Regions from separate parts of the Streptomyces sp. AMJ-169 genome, predicted to be linked through region 3. Evidence: riboswitches for the same ligand, from Rfam matches in the RefSeq annotation. Region 3 holds a riboswitch; each other region holds the start of a gene.
What was found. A riboswitch is a leader RNA that binds a small molecule or an ion and turns the genes downstream of it on or off. The one in region 3 is predicted to bind cyclic di-AMP.

Region 1: linked by a shared signal. The riboswitch ahead of ACYUD3_RS03925 (M23 family metallopeptidase) and the one ahead of ACYUD3_RS31150 (transglycosylase SLT domain-containing protein) in region 3 are both predicted to bind cyclic di-AMP.
Region 2: linked by a shared signal. The riboswitch ahead of ACYUD3_RS35535 (M23 family metallopeptidase) and the one ahead of ACYUD3_RS31150 (transglycosylase SLT domain-containing protein) in region 3 are both predicted to bind cyclic di-AMP.
Region 4: linked by a shared signal. The riboswitch ahead of ACYUD3_RS00610 (M23 family metallopeptidase) and the one ahead of ACYUD3_RS31150 (transglycosylase SLT domain-containing protein) in region 3 are both predicted to bind cyclic di-AMP.

The regions. Positions count from the first base shown of each region.
Region 1 covers NZ_JBVLTJ010000001.1:952,817-957,018, forward strand. The annotation lists gene ACYUD3_RS03920 (alpha-galactosidase) at 1-2,058, shown strand, start outside; cyclic di-AMP (ydaO/yuaA leader) riboswitch at 2,364-2,530, shown strand; gene ACYUD3_RS03925 (M23 family metallopeptidase) at 2,535-3,530, shown strand; partial or broken gene ACYUD3_RS03930 (DUF6250 domain-containing protein) at 3,858-4,202, shown strand, end outside.
Region 2 covers NZ_JBVLTJ010000022.1:27,638-31,839, forward strand. The annotation lists gene ACYUD3_RS35530 (aldo/keto reductase) at 1-419, opposite strand, end outside; gene ACYUD3_RS35535 (M23 family metallopeptidase) at 524-1,519, opposite strand; cyclic di-AMP (ydaO/yuaA leader) riboswitch at 1,528-1,689, opposite strand; tRNA gene ACYUD3_RS35540 (tRNA-Met) at 1,934-2,007, opposite strand; gene ACYUD3_RS35545 (alginate lyase family protein) at 2,069-3,271, opposite strand; gene ACYUD3_RS35550 (dihydrofolate reductase family protein) at 3,353-4,202, opposite strand, start outside.
Region 3 covers NZ_JBVLTJ010000015.1:107,537-111,738, reverse strand. The annotation lists gene ACYUD3_RS31160 (LolA family protein) at 1-468, opposite strand, end outside; gene ACYUD3_RS31155 (polyprenyl synthetase family protein) at 700-1,710, opposite strand; cyclic di-AMP (ydaO/yuaA leader) riboswitch at 2,176-2,356, shown strand; gene ACYUD3_RS31150 (transglycosylase SLT domain-containing protein) at 2,360-2,821, shown strand; gene ACYUD3_RS31145 (HAD family hydrolase) at 2,863-3,687, opposite strand; gene ACYUD3_RS31140 (GNAT family N-acetyltransferase) at 3,949-4,202, shown strand, end outside.
Region 4 covers NZ_JBVLTJ010000001.1:148,516-152,717, reverse strand. The annotation lists gene ACYUD3_RS00620 (HPr family phosphocarrier protein) at 144-425, shown strand; gene ACYUD3_RS00615 (GntR family transcriptional regulator) at 687-1,373, opposite strand; gene ACYUD3_RS00610 (M23 family metallopeptidase) at 1,558-2,301, opposite strand; cyclic di-AMP (ydaO/yuaA leader) riboswitch at 2,316-2,471, opposite strand; gene ACYUD3_RS00605 (M16 family metallopeptidase) at 2,692-4,080, opposite strand; gene ACYUD3_RS00600 (M16 family metallopeptidase) at 4,077-4,202, opposite strand, start outside.

The DNA.
Region 1 (4,202 bases), on a different contig from region 3:
GAGAACGGGCGTACGTGGCTCCTTTCGGGCCCGGCGAGCAGTTACGCCCTGCATCTCACCGAGGGCGGCGAGCTGCTGCATCTGCACTGGGGTCCGGCGATCGCCCTCGCCGACGCCGAGGCGCTGGCCGCGGTCCCGCTGCCGCACGGCTCGTCCTTCGAGTCCCCGCTGGACGGGCGGGAGGAGTACCCGGTGGAGGGCGGCCCCCGCTTCACCCGCCCCGCCCTCTCGGTCCGCGTCCCCGGCCGCCGGGGCACCGAGTGGACCTTCGAGAGCGCCGACGCCGCCGACGGCGAACTGCGGCTGCGCTTCCGCGACGGGGGGCTCACGGTCACCCTGCACTACCGCATGCGCGGTGACGTCGTGGAGCGCTGGGCGACCCTCGCCAACGACGCCGACGAGCCCCTCGAGCTGCTGCGCGCCGACTCCGCGACCTTGACGCTGCCGCAGCGCGAGGGATGGCGGCTGTCGCAGCTGCACGGCCGCTGGGCCGCCGAGTCCCGGCTGACACGGGCGCCCCTCACCTACGGAGAGAAGGTCATCGGCAGCCGGCGCGGGCACACCGGCCATCCGCATCTGCCGTGGGTCGCCCTCGACACCGACGCGACCGAGGAGCGCGGCGAGGTCTTCACCGCCGCCCTCGGCTGGTCCGGCTCCTGGCGCATCGCCGTCGCCCAGCTGCCCGACGCGCGCGTGCAGATCACCGGCGGCGCCGGGCACGACGACTCCGGGCTGCTGCTCCTCGCGCGCGGGGACTCCTTCACGACGCCCGTCCTCGCGGCCCTGTGGTCCGACGGCGGCTTCGGCGGCGCCAGCCGCGCCTGGCACGCCTACCAGCGCGAGCACGTGATCCCGGACGCCGCGCAGGACCGCCCGGTGCTGTTCAACTCCTGGGAGGCGACCACCTTCGACATCTCCGAGGAGGAGCAGCTCGTCCTCGCCCGGCGGGCCGCCGAGATGGGCGTGGAGCTGTTCGTCGTCGACGACGGCTGGTTCGGCGCCCGCACCAGCGACCGCGCGGGTCTCGGCGACTGGACGCCCAACCCGGACCGCTTCCCCCAGGGCCTCAAGCCCCTCGCCGACCAAGTGCACGGCCTGGGCATGCAGTTCGGCATCTGGGTCGAGCCGGAGATGGTCAACCCCGACAGCGACCTCTACCGCGCGCACCCCGACTGGGTGCAGTTCCAGCCCGGCCGCGGGCGCACCGAGTTCCGCAACCAGCTGATGCTCAACCTCGCGCGCGAGGACGTCCAGGAGTACCTGTGGGAGCGGCTGGACACCCTGCTGTCCAGCGCGCCCATCGACTACGTCAAGTGGGACTTCAACCGCTGCTTCACCGACGCCGGCTGGCCCGACGACGCCTATCCGCAGCGCCTGTGGGTCGACCACGTGCGCGCGCTGTACTCGCTCCTCGACCGGCTGCGCGCCGCCCACCCCGGGGTCGCCTTCGAGTCCTGCTCGGGCGGCGGCGGCCGGATCGACCTCGGCATCCTCAGCCGCACCGACCAGGTGTGGACCTCCGACAACACCGACCCGCTGGACCGGCTCGCCATCCAGCACGGCTTCAGCCAGATCCACCCCGCGCGGGTCATGGCGGCCTGGGTCACCGACAGCCCCAACGTCCAGCTCAACCACCGGGTCAGCTCGCTGAAGTTCCGCTTCATCAGCTCCTTCGCCGGGGTCCTCGGCGTCGGCGGCGACCTCTCCGAGTGGACCGGCGCGGAGCTGGCCGAGGCGCGCGAGTGGGTCGCGCTGTACAAGGAGATCCGGCCCGTCGTCCAGCAGGGCGACCTGTACCGGCTCAAGGCCCCCGAGGGCGGGCTCAGCGCCGTGCAGTACGTCCGCGGCGACGACACCGTCGTCCTCGCCTGGCTCCAGGCCCAGCACTACGGGGAGACCGTCCCGGCGGTGCGGCTGCGCGGGCTTGATGCCGGGGCGTTGTACGAATGCCTTGAAACGGGGGAAATCCACCGGGGGGCGGTGCTGTTGCATCACGGGTTGCGGACCGGGCTGCGTGGGGACCTTGATGCGGCTGTTCTCCGGCTTCGTCGAGTCTGAGGGGTCTGTCCGGTTTCGAAATGCTTCAGTGCAACTCGATCCGGAATAAAGGCAGCTGTGAATCGGTGGCGTGAGCAGGGTCATATTCCTGGCCCTGCGGCGCGCGTCATGTGCACGTAATCACGCTGTTTTCCTTGGGGAATTGGGGCCAGGGCGGGGTTTTCGGCGCGGTTCGGGCGGGGCCGGGAACACACGGCGAATCGACAGGAAAGCGATTCGTGGGCGACTTTCGCTTGTCCCCGTGCGTCCCGGTCGCTTACGTTCGCCATCAATCCGGGCGGACGCCCAATCCTGCCGCTGTCCGGAGACCGAACACGCCACCCGTGAAACGGCAGGAGCGGGGGACCCACAGGCAGTACCGCCGGATCCGGACGCCACCGGAGACGGCTCGGGGTAAAGCCGCGACAACCGCGCGGCCGGGCAGCTCCAGCCCGCACCCGACAGCTCACCTCGCAGGCGACGGAGAGGAATTCGCCATGCCCGGCAAGGGTAAGCACCGCCGCCCGAAGACCCCGCGCTTCTCCCGTTCGCTAGCCGTCGCCGGAACCGGCGGGGCCGCGCTCGCCCTTCCGCTGATGGGGGCCACCGGGGCGCACGCCCAGACGACTTCCTCGACCGCGAGCTCCCCCGCCGTGTCCGCCGCCTCTCTCACGGCCTCCGTGTCGGAGAGCGCCGTTCAGGCCGCGCCGGTGAGCAGCCGCAAGAGCACTTCCGCCGTGTACACCGTCCGCTCCGGCGACTATCTCTCGAAGATCGCGGAGGAGCAGAGTGTCAGTGGGGGGTGGCAGCGGATCTACGACGACAATCGTGACGCCGTGGGGTCCGATCCGTCGCTGATCCATCCTGGGCTCAAGCTGACGCTCGGGGCGCGGGCGACCGGCACCTCCGGGACGACCGGTTCCGGTTCGTCCTCGTCGTCCGGCGCCTCTTCGTCGTCCAGCTCCTCTTCAGGGTCGGCGTCTTCCGGTTCCTCGAAGTCCTCCTCCGGGAGTTCGTCCTTCTTGAAGAGCTCGAATACCTCGAAGACCGAGCCGGCGTCGGAGAGTTCGGGGAGTTCGGCCTCCGGGTTCACGCTTCCGGTCACCGGTGCGGTCATCGGTACCGGGTACCGGGTCTCCGGCAGCATGTGGGCCAGCGGGTATCACACGGGCGTCGACTTCGTCGTCCCGACCGGGACCAATCTCAAGGCCGTCGGCGCCGGGACGGTCGTCTCCGCCGGCTGGGGCGGGGCGTACGGCAATCAGGTCGTCATCAAGCTCGCCGACGGGTACTACGCGCAGTACGCCCACCTCTCCCAGATATCCGTCTCCGCCGGGCAGAGCGTTTCCGAGGGGCAGCAGATCGGTTACTCCGGCTCCACGGGGAATGTGACGGGGCCGCATCTGCACTTCGAGATACGGACGACTCCTGACTATGGCTCGGATGTCGATCCGGTTGCTTACCTTCGCTCGCATGGCGTCTCCGTGGGGTGATGCCTGCGGCTGCTAGGCCGTTTGTCTGACGTGCCTCCGCGAGGCCGGAACCGGATCCCCGGGGCCGGCCTTTCAGGGTTTGCGGGGGTTTGCGGGGGTGGGGGAGGGATGGGGCTGCGGGATATGTGGGGTGCGAGGGGGCAGGGTGTGCGGGATGCGGGATGCGGGATGCGGGATGCGGGGGTCGGGGGTGCGCGAGGTTTCCAGGGTGCGCGGGGGTGTGAGGGCTCCGGCTGAGCCGACTCCGGTTGCGCCGCCGAAGCTGCCGCGACTGAGGCCGGCGCTGCCGAAGTTGCCAAAGCTGGGTCCAGCGCTGCCCAAGCCGTCGCGACCGGAGCCGGTGCAACCCAAGCCGCCGCAGCCGGAGTCGGTGATACCGGAGTCGCCGGAGTTGATCACGTCACCCGAACCCCCCACCGCCCCCACCCCCTCGCACACGACGACTTCCGTCACGGCCTCTCCCAATGGGCCGTCGAGTTGGAGAACGGTGGCACAGTCGCCGCCGCCCGAGGTGTCCTGGACGTCGGTGTGCCCGCCGGAGCCACCCTCTGGTATCGGTGGCGGCTGGAAGGTCCGTACGCCATCGGGTACACCGCGACCCCGATCTCGACAACTTCTGGAACGCGACCGACGTCCGCTCCCCGGACGACGACCTACTGCTCGGGCTACGGT
Region 2 (4,202 bases), on a different contig from region 3:
AGCGCGCCGATGATCTCCTCGACCGGGACGTCCGGCTGGTCGAAGTGGGTGTAGTACAGGTCGATGTGGTCGGTGCCGAGCCGCTGCAACGACGCGTCCGCCGCCGCCTTGATGTTGGCCGCGGAAAGCCCCTTGAACTCGGGGTGCTGGCTGACCTTGGTCGCGACGATCACGTCGTCCCGGTTGCCGCGCGCCTTGATCCACTTGCCGATGATGGTCTCGGACTCGCCCCCGCTGTTGCCCTCGACCCAGGCCGAGTACGCGTCGGCGGTGTCGACGAAGTTGCCCCCGCCGGCGGCGTACGCGTCGAGCACCGCGAAGGAGGCCGCCTCGTCGGCGGTCCAGCCGAAGACGTTGCCGCCGAGGGAGAGGGGGAAGACTTCGAGGTCGGAGGAGCCGAGTCGGCGCAGAGTAGTCATGTTCTACGTCAACGCCGGAGACGGACCCCCGCATTCCGACCGGTACACAAGAACACAGCAAAAAGGGGCCCCACCCGAGCAGGACCCCCAGCAAGCCAACTCCCTTACGGATTCAGCCCCTTGCTCCGCAGCCACGCCGCCGGATCGATCCCGGTCGAGCTGCCCCCGGGGTGCACTTCGAGGTGCAAGTGGGCCCCCGTCACATTGCCCGTGGCACCGACCCGCCCGATGACGTCACCGGTAGCCACCTTTTGGCCGACACTGACGTTGATGGACGACTGATGGCAGAACCAGAGCTCGGTGCCGTCGTCCAGAGTGAGGATGGTGCGGTAGCCGTAGGAACCGGCCCACCCGGCCTCCGTGATGGTCCCGCTGTGGACGGCCTTGATGAGCGTGCCGGTGGGGGCGGCGAAGTCGAGCCCGGTGTGGTACCCGGACGACCACAGCGACCCGGCCTGCCCGAACGTCGAGGTGATCGTGTACGACGACGTCGGCAGCGCGTACTGCTTGGCCAGCTCGGCGAGGCGGGCGGCCTCGGCCTTCTCCTTGGCCTCGTCGTCGGCCTTCCGCTTCGCGGCGGCGGCCTTCTCCTTGGCGTCCTCGGCGGCCTTGGCGGCGGCGTCGGACTCGGCCTTCGCGGCGGCGGCCTTGGCGCGGGCGTCGACCTGGGTCTGCTGGGACTCGGCCTGCGCGATGATCCGGCTGCGCAGCGCCTCACCGGCGTCGGAGGCGCCGCTCTCGCTCTTGCCCTGGGCGCTGACGTCGGCCTCGGTGCCGAAGCTCGCGAGCGCGTCCGGGGTGTCCTGCGCGGAGTCGTCCGAGCCGCTGAGGGAGCCGAGGTCGGGCAGGGAGATGGAGACGGGGGCCTTGCCGGTGTTGGCGCTGGCCATGCCGCCCGCGCTGACGGCGGCTATGACGCCGACGCCGAGGACGGTCGAGCTGCGGGCGAATCCGCCGCCGCGCTGCTTGGCCACCCGGTGCTTGCCGCGGACCGGGGCGACCGAGTCGGCGGTGGGGTTCCACTCCTCCCAGGGGCCCTCGTCGGTGCGGGGACCGCCGAACCCGAAAGTCGGCGCGGGGGCTTCTGGGGCGTTCGCCACGCGGGCGCACTCCTTTCCTTCCGTCGCCTACCGGGTTAGCTGACGGGTTCGGAGCGGGAAGGTCTCCTACGCGCGTAAACCGGCCGCCCGTCGCGGGCGGTGGCCTTCGCGTGATTCACCCCAAGGTGGTGGTTCCCCGGTTCCCTCGCGGGATTCGGCGCGTGCGCACGGAGCCGTCTCTTGTGACGGCTGGGACGACCGTGCTGCGTTATCGAACGTTAATAGACCCGGGCCGTCGTTTCCAAGCTGTTCCGCTTGATCATTAACATTTATGGACGGGACTTAAGCCGCAACGTCCGCGAAAAACGGGCGAGTTGACCGCGCCGGTACAGCGGTCATATACGCAGAGTGAGTGAACGGGGACAAAAACCAAGGGCCGGAATCCTGAATCGGATTCCGGCCCTTGGCCTTCAGTAGCGGGGACAGGATTTGAACCTGCGACCTCTGGGTTATGAGCCCAGCGAGCTACCGAGCTGCTCCACCCCGCGCCGTTGACGTAACCATACGTCATCCCGGGGGTGAAAAGCCAAACGGGTTACCCGGCCCCCCTCAGACCGGGTTCTTCGCGTGCGTCAGCGTCTCCCACGCGACGAACAGATCGTCCGTGCCCTCGGGCCTGCTCTTCTCCACCAGCCTGCGGGTCGCCGGTACGGACTCGCCCAGCCGGCCCTCCAGGTGGTTGACGAGAACCTCCAGGTCAGGGCCCATGTTCCGGTCCACCTTCCCGCCGCACAGCCACGCCGGAGCGGGCGCCCCCGACTGGATGCCCGCGTGCAGTTCGGCCGCCGCCTTCAGCCGGTCCTTGACCTCCCCGTACAGGTCGACGCCCTGGTGCCAGGCGGTCTCCGCAATGTGCGAGGTCGCCGCCAGCGAGTAGCCGACGTGCTTGAAGTTGCGGCAACTCTCTTGGGAGAGGCCGCTCTTGAACGTCGTCTGCTTGAACCAGTACGCCGAGAGTTTCGCCGGGTCGTTCAGGCCCGAGCGGGCCGGGGCGATGGGGACGCCGCCGTCCTTCTCCAGGTAGAAGTAGGCCGGGACGCGGTCGCGGAAGCGTTTCAGGGACTGGTCGAAGACCTTGTGGTCGTCGGTGAAGACGCCGATGCCGATCGCCGCGTCCGTCATCGCGAGGTCCCAGTTGCCGTTGTAGTCGGCGACGTTCCTGGTGACGTCCGGGAGGTACGCCGTCTTCAGCATCCGCTCGAACCGTGCCACCCGGTCGTCCGGCCAGCCCGCGCCCGGTGTGTGCCGCACCAGCTCCGCCGCCCGCGCCCAGGTCGATCCCGCCCACGCGGTCTGGAGTCCCGCGTCCTCCTCGGTGTGCCGCCGGATCTTCCCCGACCAGGCGTCCATGATCTCCCGCGCCTTGGCCGCGTGCTGCTGCTTGCCGGTGATGCTGAAGAGGAGGGCCTGCGTGTAGGCGGCGATGGCGTCCTGCCGCTCCTGGAGACATCCGTGCGCGGGCCGGTCCCCACCAGGACAGTCGACGCTCTCGTACGGCTCGGGCGCGTACTTGTACGACCCGTACTTGCTGTCCCGCATCTGGAAATAGGCCCGCAGCCAGGGCTGCCGCCCGCCCCGGACCTTCTCCCGCACGACATCCAGCTGCTCCTTGTCGACCAGCACCCCGGGATGCGTGAACGCGGCGTCCGGGGGGAGGGCCCTGGCCATCTGCCGGCCACCGGATTCAGAACTGGAGCAAGCGGCCAGGGAGAGAAGGGCGGCGACGAGCAGTACGGGTTTCGCTGGTCTCATGGGGGCAGCGTCACCCGGCGGGGGGCGGGGCGCAGTGTGGGGTGGGCCGGGTGGGTGGGTGCGGGTCCGCCGCCCGATCAGCTACCCCAGCAAGTGCCCATTCGGCCCCTTAGCCCGCCCCTCGTACCCCTCCAGCACCACCACCTCCACCCCCGCCTCCCTCAACAGCCCATTCCCATCCGCCCCTTGGACGAACGTGTCCGGTTCCACCCATGCCGTCACCACCCGGCGCACCCCGGCGTCCAGGATCAGCCGGGAGCACGGGGCCGGGCGGGAAGCTCTCCTCGCGCAGGGCTCCAGGCTGCTGTACACCGTGGCCGTGGGCAGCCGGGGATCCGTCGGGGACAGTTTCGCCAGCGCCGCCTCCTCCGCGTGGACCACCGGGTCACCGCCCTCTCGGGAGTGGCCGCGTGCCAGTTCCGTGCCGTCGGACGCCACGATCACCGCGCCCACGCTGAACGCCGTCCGCGACGGCGGGCATTCGGCCGCGAGGTCGCAGGCCAGCCCCAGCCAGTAGTGGTCCGCCGGGGTCACCTCCGGCCGGTACCGCATCAGGACGACATCCTCGATCCGCCGCGCCTCCAGCAGCTCGAGCCGCCCCTCCTCGTACCCCCCGGGCCCGAACAGCCGAGGCGCCTTCGGATCGCCGACGAACAGGGGCGCGAGCACCAGCTGGAGCTCGTCCGCCAGCCCCGCCTGGAGCAACTGCGTATGGATCGTCCCGCCGCCTTCGACCATCAGCCGCCCCACCCCCCGCACGTCATGGAGATGCGCCAGCAGCCGGCGCCAGTCCAGCTCCGGGCCCAGCGGTACGACGTCGGCGGCGACCCCGAGTTCCACGGCCCGCCGCGCGCCCTGTTCCGTCGTATAGACGACCTTCTCCCCGCCGGTGTGCCAGAAGTGGGCCGCGGGGTCCAGCTCGCCGGTCGCG
Region 3 (4,202 bases):
GACGAGGCTGTACTCGGCGGCGTTCTCCAGCAGGGAGAGCTTCTGCTTCTCGGGGCCGTCGGCCGCGACGCGCAGGGTGTGGGTGCCGGAGGCGAGTTCGGTGAGCTTCGCCTTGGGGTCGGCCGAGGAGCCGTCGCCGGAGGACTGGGTCGCGCTGGAGAGAAGGCTGCTCTCCAGGCCGCCGAGGTCGGGCAGGCCCAGGTCGGTCGTGATCTTCACGGTGCCGGACAGCTGCTGCACGTCCGACTTGGCGATCTTGTCGAGGAGCTGCTGGGCGGTGATCTTCGGCAGGCTCGGGTCGCCGGAGTCGGCGAGCGCGGGGACGAGGCCGATGGTCGCCGCGGCCACCCCTACGACCGTGACCGGGACGACGTACCGCACGGCCGTCCTGCGCCGCCGGGCCCGCGCCTCGTCGGCCTCGGCCATGGCCTCCGGGGTGGTGCTGTCGTCGGATGCGTACGGTGACATATGTGCCTTACCTCCGTCTTCGGCGGCGGGCCGGGCGGGCCGTCGTACGGCTGCCCTTGACCGCCATTCTCACCCGAACCGGTGAGCCGTGGTCGTTCGTCCGTACCTCCATGACACCAAACGGGACTGACAATCGCGTCAGCCCGCAGAGTCAACTCCTCGTACTCCTGCGGTATGACAAACCCCCTGGACACCTCTCGTGTCCCTTAGGGGATCAGGGTCCCTAGGGGATCAGCCCGCCCTGTGCACCACCGCGTCGCACAGCTCCACCAGCGCCGTCTTCGCGTCGCACTCCGGCAGCGGGGACAGGGCGGCGCGGGCCTCCTCCGCGTAGCGGATGGTGTCGCGGCGGGCCTGTTCCAGGGCGGGGTGGGCGCGCAGGGCGGTCAGGGCCTCGGCGTGGCGGGCGTCGTCGGTGAGGTCGGAGGCGAGGAGTTCGCACAGGGCGACGTCCTCGGGGCGGCCGTCGCGGGCGGCCATCTCGCGCAGCCGCAGCACGGGGAGGGTCGCGATGCCCTCGCGCAGGTCGGTGCCGGGGGTCTTGCCGGACTCGTGGGAGTCGGAGGCGACGTCGAGGAAGTCGTCGGCGAGCTGGAAGGCGACGCCGAGGCGCTCGCCGTACTGCGTGAGGATGTCCACGACCGTCTCGTCGGCGCCCGAGGTCATCGCGCCGAAGCGGCAGGAGACGGCGACCAGGGAGCCGGTCTTGCCGGCGAGGACGTCCAGGTAGTGCTCGACCGGGTCGCGGCCGTCGGTCGGGCCCGCGGTCTCCAGGATCTGGCCGGTGACCAGCCGCTCGAACGCCTCGGCCTGGATGCGGATGATCTCGGGGCCGAGGCCGGCGAGGATCTGGGAGGCGCGGGCGAACAGGAAGTCACCCGTGAGGACGGCGACGGAGTTGCCCCAGCGGGTGTTGGCGCTGGCGACACCGCGCCGGACGTCGGCCTCGTCCATGACGTCGTCGTGGTACAGGGTCGCCAGGTGGGTCAGCTCGACGCCGACGGCGGACGGCACGACACCGGGGGCGTAAGGGTCGCCGAACTGGGCGGTGAGCATGACGAGGAGGGGTCGGAAGCGTTTCCCGCCGGCGCGTACGAGGTGCTGCGCGGCCTCGGTGATGAACGGGACCTCGCTCTTGGTGGCCTCCAGGAGGCCCCCCTCGACGGCTGCCATCCCGGCCTGGACATCGGCTTCCAGAGCCTGGTCCCGCACGCTCAGCCCGAACGGCCCGACGACGGTCACGAGGGATCTCCTGTCTGCTGTTGCCCACTGACTGCTGTTGACGATTACACGGTTTGTCGACAGGTCGCTGCCATCACCCGAGTCAGCGTATCCGGTCAGGTTTCGATCACCGATAGCCCCCACGGTTACAGCCCGGCCCCTATCGGATCACGACCGCTATGTTTCTGATCGTTCGATACGACATGTAATGGTCCGACATATTCAGCATCTGTCCATTTTGCCGTAATTGCCGTTTCGTGAATTGGGTCACGGGGCCCCGCCGGCCACCGCGGCCTCGGCATTCCCTCTTCCCCCTGTCGTCACTTGCCAGTTGACGCTTCCCGGACGCAAACGATCAAGTCGCCCATAAACCCCTTAGCGCTCCCAATAGGGACCAGAGGTGAATCCGGCACTTGTTCCAGGCAGTCGCTCTCGCATACGTTCCCGGCCAAGTCGGACGGACGCCTAATCCTGCCGCCGTCCCGGCTCTTCCCATCGACGAAACCACTCGCGCACGGCAGGAGCGGGGGACCCAGGCAGTACGCCGTCCCGGAGCACCCCTCCGGGCCGGCTCGGGGTGAAGCCGTACCGCCTTCCCGGCGGACCGGCCGGGCACCTCCCCGCCCGAACCCGACAGCTCACCTCGCAGGCGCCGGAGAGGAACACACTCATGTCCGCATTCCGTCCCCACCGCCTCGCCCGCACCCTCGCCGTCGCCGCCACCGGCGCCGCCGTGCTCGCCCTCCCGCTGATCGGCGCGACCACCGCGTCCGCGGCCGTCAAGACCGCCTCGACGACCCCCGCCGGGTACCCCAACACCCTCGACGGCTGGATCCGCGAATCCCTCGCGATCATGTCCCAGAAGGGCATCCCGGGCAGCTACAACGGCATCTACCGCAACATCATCCGCGAGTCCTCCGGCAACCCCTGGGCCATCAACAACTGGGACTCCAACGCCGCCAAGGGCACCCCGTCCAAGGGCCTGCTCCAGGTCATCGACCCGACCTTCCAGGCGTACCACGTGTCCGGCACGGCCTACGACCCCTACGACCCGGTCGCGAACATCACCGCCGCGTGCAACTACGCGGCGGCGGTGTACGGGTCGATCGACAACGTGTACGGGGCTTACTGAGGCGCCCCGTACGGGGCTCGCCCGGTCCACTTGAGCTCCCCCTACGGGAACAGCCGCTCCAGCACCACGGCCACCCCGTCGTCCTCGTTGGACAGGGTCACCTCGTCCGCCGCCGCCTTCAGCTCGGGGTGGGCGTTGGCCATGGCGACGCCGTGGGCGGACCACTCGAACATCGGGATGTCGTTGGGCATGTCCCCGAAGGCCACCGTGGCCTCGGGGGCCAGGCCCAGCCGGTCGGCGGCCAGGGCGAGGCCCGTCGCCTTGGTGACGCCGGGCGGCTGGAGCTCCACCGTCCCCGGGCCCGACATCGTCACCGTGGCCAGCGAGCCGACCGCCGCGCGGGCGATCGCCGCCAACTCGTCGTCCGTGAGCGTCGGGTGGCGCAGCAGGACCTTGCTGATCGGCTCGCACCACAGGTCGGCGCGGTGGCCCACGCGCAGGGCCGGCAGGGTCGGGTGGGGCATCCGGTAGCCCGGCTCGATCAGGGTCAGCCCCTCGACGCCGTCCTGGTCGACGGCCGCGTACACCTGGCCGACCTCCGCCTCGATCTTGCCGAGCGCGGTCTCCGCCAGGTCCCGGTCCAAGGTCACCGACCACAGCAGGCGGCCGGCGCCGATGTCGTACACCTGGGCGCCCTGGCCGCACACCGCGAGGCCTCTGCCGCGCAGGACGTCCAGGAGGGGGCGGACCCGGGGGGCGGGGCGGCCGGTCACCACCAGGTGCCGCGCGCCGGCCTCGACGACCCGCTGGAGGGCGTCCAGCGAGCGGTCGGAGAAGGTGTCGTCGGCGCGCAGCAGTGTGCCGTCCAGGTCGGTGGCGACGAGGTCGTACGCGCGCGCGGCGGAAGCGGTGGTGGGTGCGGCCATGATCAGAGAATACGGACCCGGGCGGGCCGCCGAGGGCCAACTGGCGGTCTCGCACACGGCCGTTCGAGCGCCGGCCGGCCCTCCCCCGCCGCCCGTTCGAGCGCCCGCCGAAGCTCGCGCGGCGGTTGTTCGAACGTCCCCGTCTCAGGGCGTCTGCGAAGACTGCACCGGTTGGCAACAACATGCGGCGCTATCTACCGCGCCGGGGGCGGGAGGGGTACCGTCCAGGTTGTCCAGGGGGGACTTGATCGGGGGGTCAGGTTGAGCAGTGGGCGTACGCGCGTGCTGGGCACGCACGAGCTGGGCGAGGGGGAGCGGGAGCGGTGGCGGGCGCTGCGCGCCATGTCGGCGGCGCCCCGGAACCCGTTCATGGAACCGGAGTTCGCGGACGCCGTGGGGCGCGTGAAGGCGCGCGCCCGGGTCGCGGTGGTGTACGAGGGGCGTGAACCGGTCGGTTTCCTGCCGCACGAGCGCGGGGCGCTCGGCCGGGGGCAGGCGCTCGCGTACGGCGTGTC
Region 4 (4,202 bases), on a different contig from region 3:
TCTGGGGAAGGACGTCACACGGTGGAGCCGGTCCGAGGCCGCGGCCCGGCAGCCGTCCCGGAAGGGTCTGTCGATCCTCCGGGGACGTCTCACGTGTGGAAAAATGGTCTAGACAACCCTGAGACACTGAAGGGCAGCAACACATGGCTGAGCGCCGCGTCAACATCGGCTGGGCGGAGGGCCTTCACGCCCGCCCCGCCTCCCTCTTCGTCCGGGCCGCCACGGCCTCAGGCGTCCCGGTGACGATCGCCAAGGCGGGCGGCAACCCGGTCAACGCCGCCTCCATGCTGGCCGTCCTCGGCCTCGGCGCCCAGGGTGGCGAAGAGGTCGTCCTGGCCTCCGACGCCGAGGGCGCGGACGCGGCGCTGGACCGGCTGGCCAAGCTGGTCGCCGAGGGTCTTGAGGAGCTTCCCGAGACCGTGTGAGCCATCACCCGCGCGGGAGGCGTTCAGCCCGCGCGTGCGTGCGTGAAGCCGCGTCAGCCCGTCCGGGCGGCGCGGCTTCGCCGTTTCCCCGAGCTTCACGAAACCTCCCGGACCCTTTCCCGGATGATTTGCCCCGCAAAGGATTCGGAGTGCGCGGAAGCACACCGCAGGAGCGCACCCGATGAATTCACGGCGCGCACCGAAAAGGCCGACGGAAATACACCTCCGCCGAATATCTCTTCTTTGTATACGGCGCCCGTGTTAATGACGCAGGCCGGACATGTTTACGGCGTGTTGCGAAGTCCTCACACGGCCGTCGGCCCCGGGCAACCGCAGCCGGTGCGCGGCGGTCGAGCGCTCGGTGTGCAGCGCGGTGATCGCGCGGGCCCGCTCGGCGTCCCCGCGCGCGACGGCGTCCACGATCGCGCCGTGCTCCGCCCAGGCCTCCACGGGGCTCACGGGCGCCTCCACGGCGTACATCCAGGCGATCTTGTGGCGCAGCTGGGTCAGCGTCGCGGTCAGGGTGTGGCTGGCGCAGGCCTGGGCGAGCGTCTCGTGGAACCAGCCGCCCAGGGAGCGCAGATCCTCGCTGTTGCCCCTCCTGGCGCGCTCCTGGCCCAGCCGGACGAGCCCGCGCAGCACCTTCAGGTGGGCCTCCGTGCGCCGCTGGGCGGCCCGCGCGGCCCCGAGGGGCTCCAGGAGCAGCCGCATCTCCAGGAGGTCGGCGGCCTCCTGCTCGGTCGGCTCGGCCACGCACGCGCCCGCGTGGCGGCGGGTCACGACGAAGCCCTCGGCCTCCAGGGTGCGCAGCGCCTCGCGCACGGGGACGCGGCTGACGCCGTAGCGGCGGGCGAGGAGTTCCTCGGTGAGACGGCTGCCGCGCTCGTAGACACCCGCGACGATGTCGTCCCGGATGGCCGTGCACACCGAGTGCGCCGGAATACGCATGACCGACCTCCGCATTAACCCCGTGAAACGCCGTCCATTCGACGTCTGTTCCGTGACTCTATTGCAATCAGCGGGAATTTCCGATGGCGAGCCGGAATCCATGGATATTTTTTGGACAGCGGGCGCCCGAAACGCCGAAAGCCCCGGCCGGAAGGGCCGGGGCTGGACGGTTTCGCGCAGAACGTCAGACGGTGACGCCGTGGCCGCGCAAGTACGCGACCGGGTCGATGTCCGAGCCGTACTCGGGGCTCGTGCGGGCCTCGAAGTGCAGGTGCGGTCCGGTGACGTTGCCGGTGGCGCCCGAGAGGCCGATCCGCTGCCCCGGGGTGACGCTCTGGCCGACGGACACCGTGATCGACGACAGGTGGCCGTACTGGGTGTACGTGCCGTCGTTCATGCGCAGGACGATCTGGTTGCCGTAGGAGCCGCCCCAGCCGGCCTCGACGACCGTGCCGTAGCCCACCGCGTGGACGGTCGTCCCGGTCGCCGCGTGGAAGTCGATGCCGGTGTGGCTGCCGGACGACCACAGGGAGCTGCTCGCGCGGTAGCCGGTCGACACGTAGGAGCCGGTGACGGGGATGACGAAGGCGTTCAGGCGGGCGCGCTCGGCCTCGCGGGCGGCGCGGGCCTCGGCCTCGCGCGCGGCCTTCGCCTCGGCGGCGGCCCGCTGCCGCGCGGCCTCCTCCTGGGCGGCCTGCTTCTGCGCGGCGGCCTGGTCGTCGATCTGCTCGGCGACGTCGTCCCCGACGGTGACCACGGGGATCAGGCCGGTGTGTTCGAGGGAGGTGTCGGCGGCGAGGGCCGGGGAGGCCACGCTCGCCATGACGCCGCTGGTGGTGAGCGCCGCTATGCCCGCCGCGCGGGCGGTCGTGCGCTGCATCCGGCCGGGCCTGCGGTGCTTCCCGGTGGTGGCGCAGGTGAACGCCATAGGGTCGTGTTCGTCCTTTCCTTCCCTCTCGCCTACCGGGTTAGCTGACGGGTTCGGAGCAGGAAGGTCTCCTACGGGCTCCCCTTGGGAGGGCGCCCGATTCACCCCAGGGACGGTGGGTCCCCGGCTCCCCTGGCTCGCGCCGTAGGGGGACTCGGCGATCGCTGTCCGGTGCCGCGGCTGCGGCGCACTGCCTGACGAACAGCCCGGACGACGCTAGAGCGGGGCCCCTCGGTTCCCCAAGCGGACACCGGGATTTGTTAAACATGCCACAGGGCAGAGGGGCAGGGTTCACACCAATACGGACATCTGTAAAGGGAGCCGCCGTGCGGGAACGCGCGCGCGGGTGAACCCCCAAAGGCTCACCCACGCGCGCGTGCCCTCGTACGCCTACTCCGCCGGTACGACCTTCACCGGGCCGATGCCCAGGGCCTCGACCTCCTCGCGGATCTGGGCGGCGTCGCCCACGAGGACGGTCACCAGGCGGTCGACCGGGAAGGCGGCGACGGCCGCGGCGGTGGCCTCCACGGTGCCGGTGGCCGCCAGCTGGCGGTAGAGGGTCGCCTGGTAGTCGTCGGGCAGGTACTGCTCGACCTGGTCGGCGAGCGTGCCCGCGACGGCGGCGGCCGTCTCGTACTTCAGCGGGGCGACGCCGACGAGGTTCTGCACCGCGAAGTCCCGCTCGGCGTCGGTCAGTCCGCCCTCGGCCAGGGTGCGCAGCACGGTCCACAGGTCGCCCAGCGCGGGCCCGGTGTTCGGGGTGTCGACGGAGCCGCTGATGGCGAGCATGGACGCGCCCGAGCCGTCCGGGGCGGAGCGCATGACCTGCCCGAAGGCGCGCACCCCGTAGGTGTAGCCCTTCTCCTCCCGCAGGACGGCGTCCAGCCGGGAGGTGAGCGTGCCGCCCAGGCAGTACGTGCCGAGCACCTGGGCCGACCACACGCGGTCGTGCCGGTCGGGCCCGATCCGGCCGATCAGCAGCTGTGTCTGGACGGCTCCGGGGCGGTCGACGATGACGACGCGCCCGGTGTCGTCCGCGGTGACCGGCGGCACGGGGCGGGGCTCGCCCGGGGTGCCCGTCCAGGCGCCCAGGGTCTCGCCGAGCAGCGCCGCGAGGTCGATGCCGGTCAGGTCGCCGACGACGACCGCGGTGGCCGTCGAGGGGCGCACGTGCCGGTCGTAGAAGGCGCGTACGGCCGCCGCGTCGATCTTGGCGACGGTCTCCTCGGTGCCCTGGCGCGGGCGCGACATGCGCGAGCCGGCCGGGAACAGCTCCTTGGAGAGCTCCTTGGCGGCGCGCCGGGAGGGGTTGGCGAGCTCGTGCGGGATCTCGTCGAGCCGGTTGCCCACGAGCCGCTCGATCTCGCCGGCCTCGAACGCGGGCGCGCGCAGGGCGTCGGCGAGCAGGCCGAGGCCCTTGGCGAGCCGGGAGGCGGGGACCTCCAGGCTGAGCCGGACCCCGGGGTGGTCGGCGTGCGCGTCGAGGGTGGCGCCCGCGCGCTCCAGCTCGGCGGCGAACTCCTCGGCGGAGTGCCGGTCGGTGCCCTCGGAGAAGGCGCGCGCCATGATCGTGGCGACACCGTCCAGACCGGCCGGCTCGGCGTCCAAAGGCGCGTCCAGGAGGATCTCCACGGCGACGACCTGCTGGCCGGGGCGGTGGCAGTGCAGGACCGTCAGGCCGTTGTCCAGCGCGGCGCGTCCGGGGGCGGGGAACGCCCAGGGCCTGGCCTCGCCGGCCTGCGGCTGGGGGTGGAAGTCCATGGTGGCCGTCTCGCTCACTTGGCCGCCTCCTCGTTCTCGTCGGTGGCGCCGCCGGCCGTCACGGTCGCCTCGGCCTCGGGGTCTTCGGGCACGTCGGCGTCCTCGGCCCGCTCGGGGGCGAGGGGTTCGTAGACGAGCAC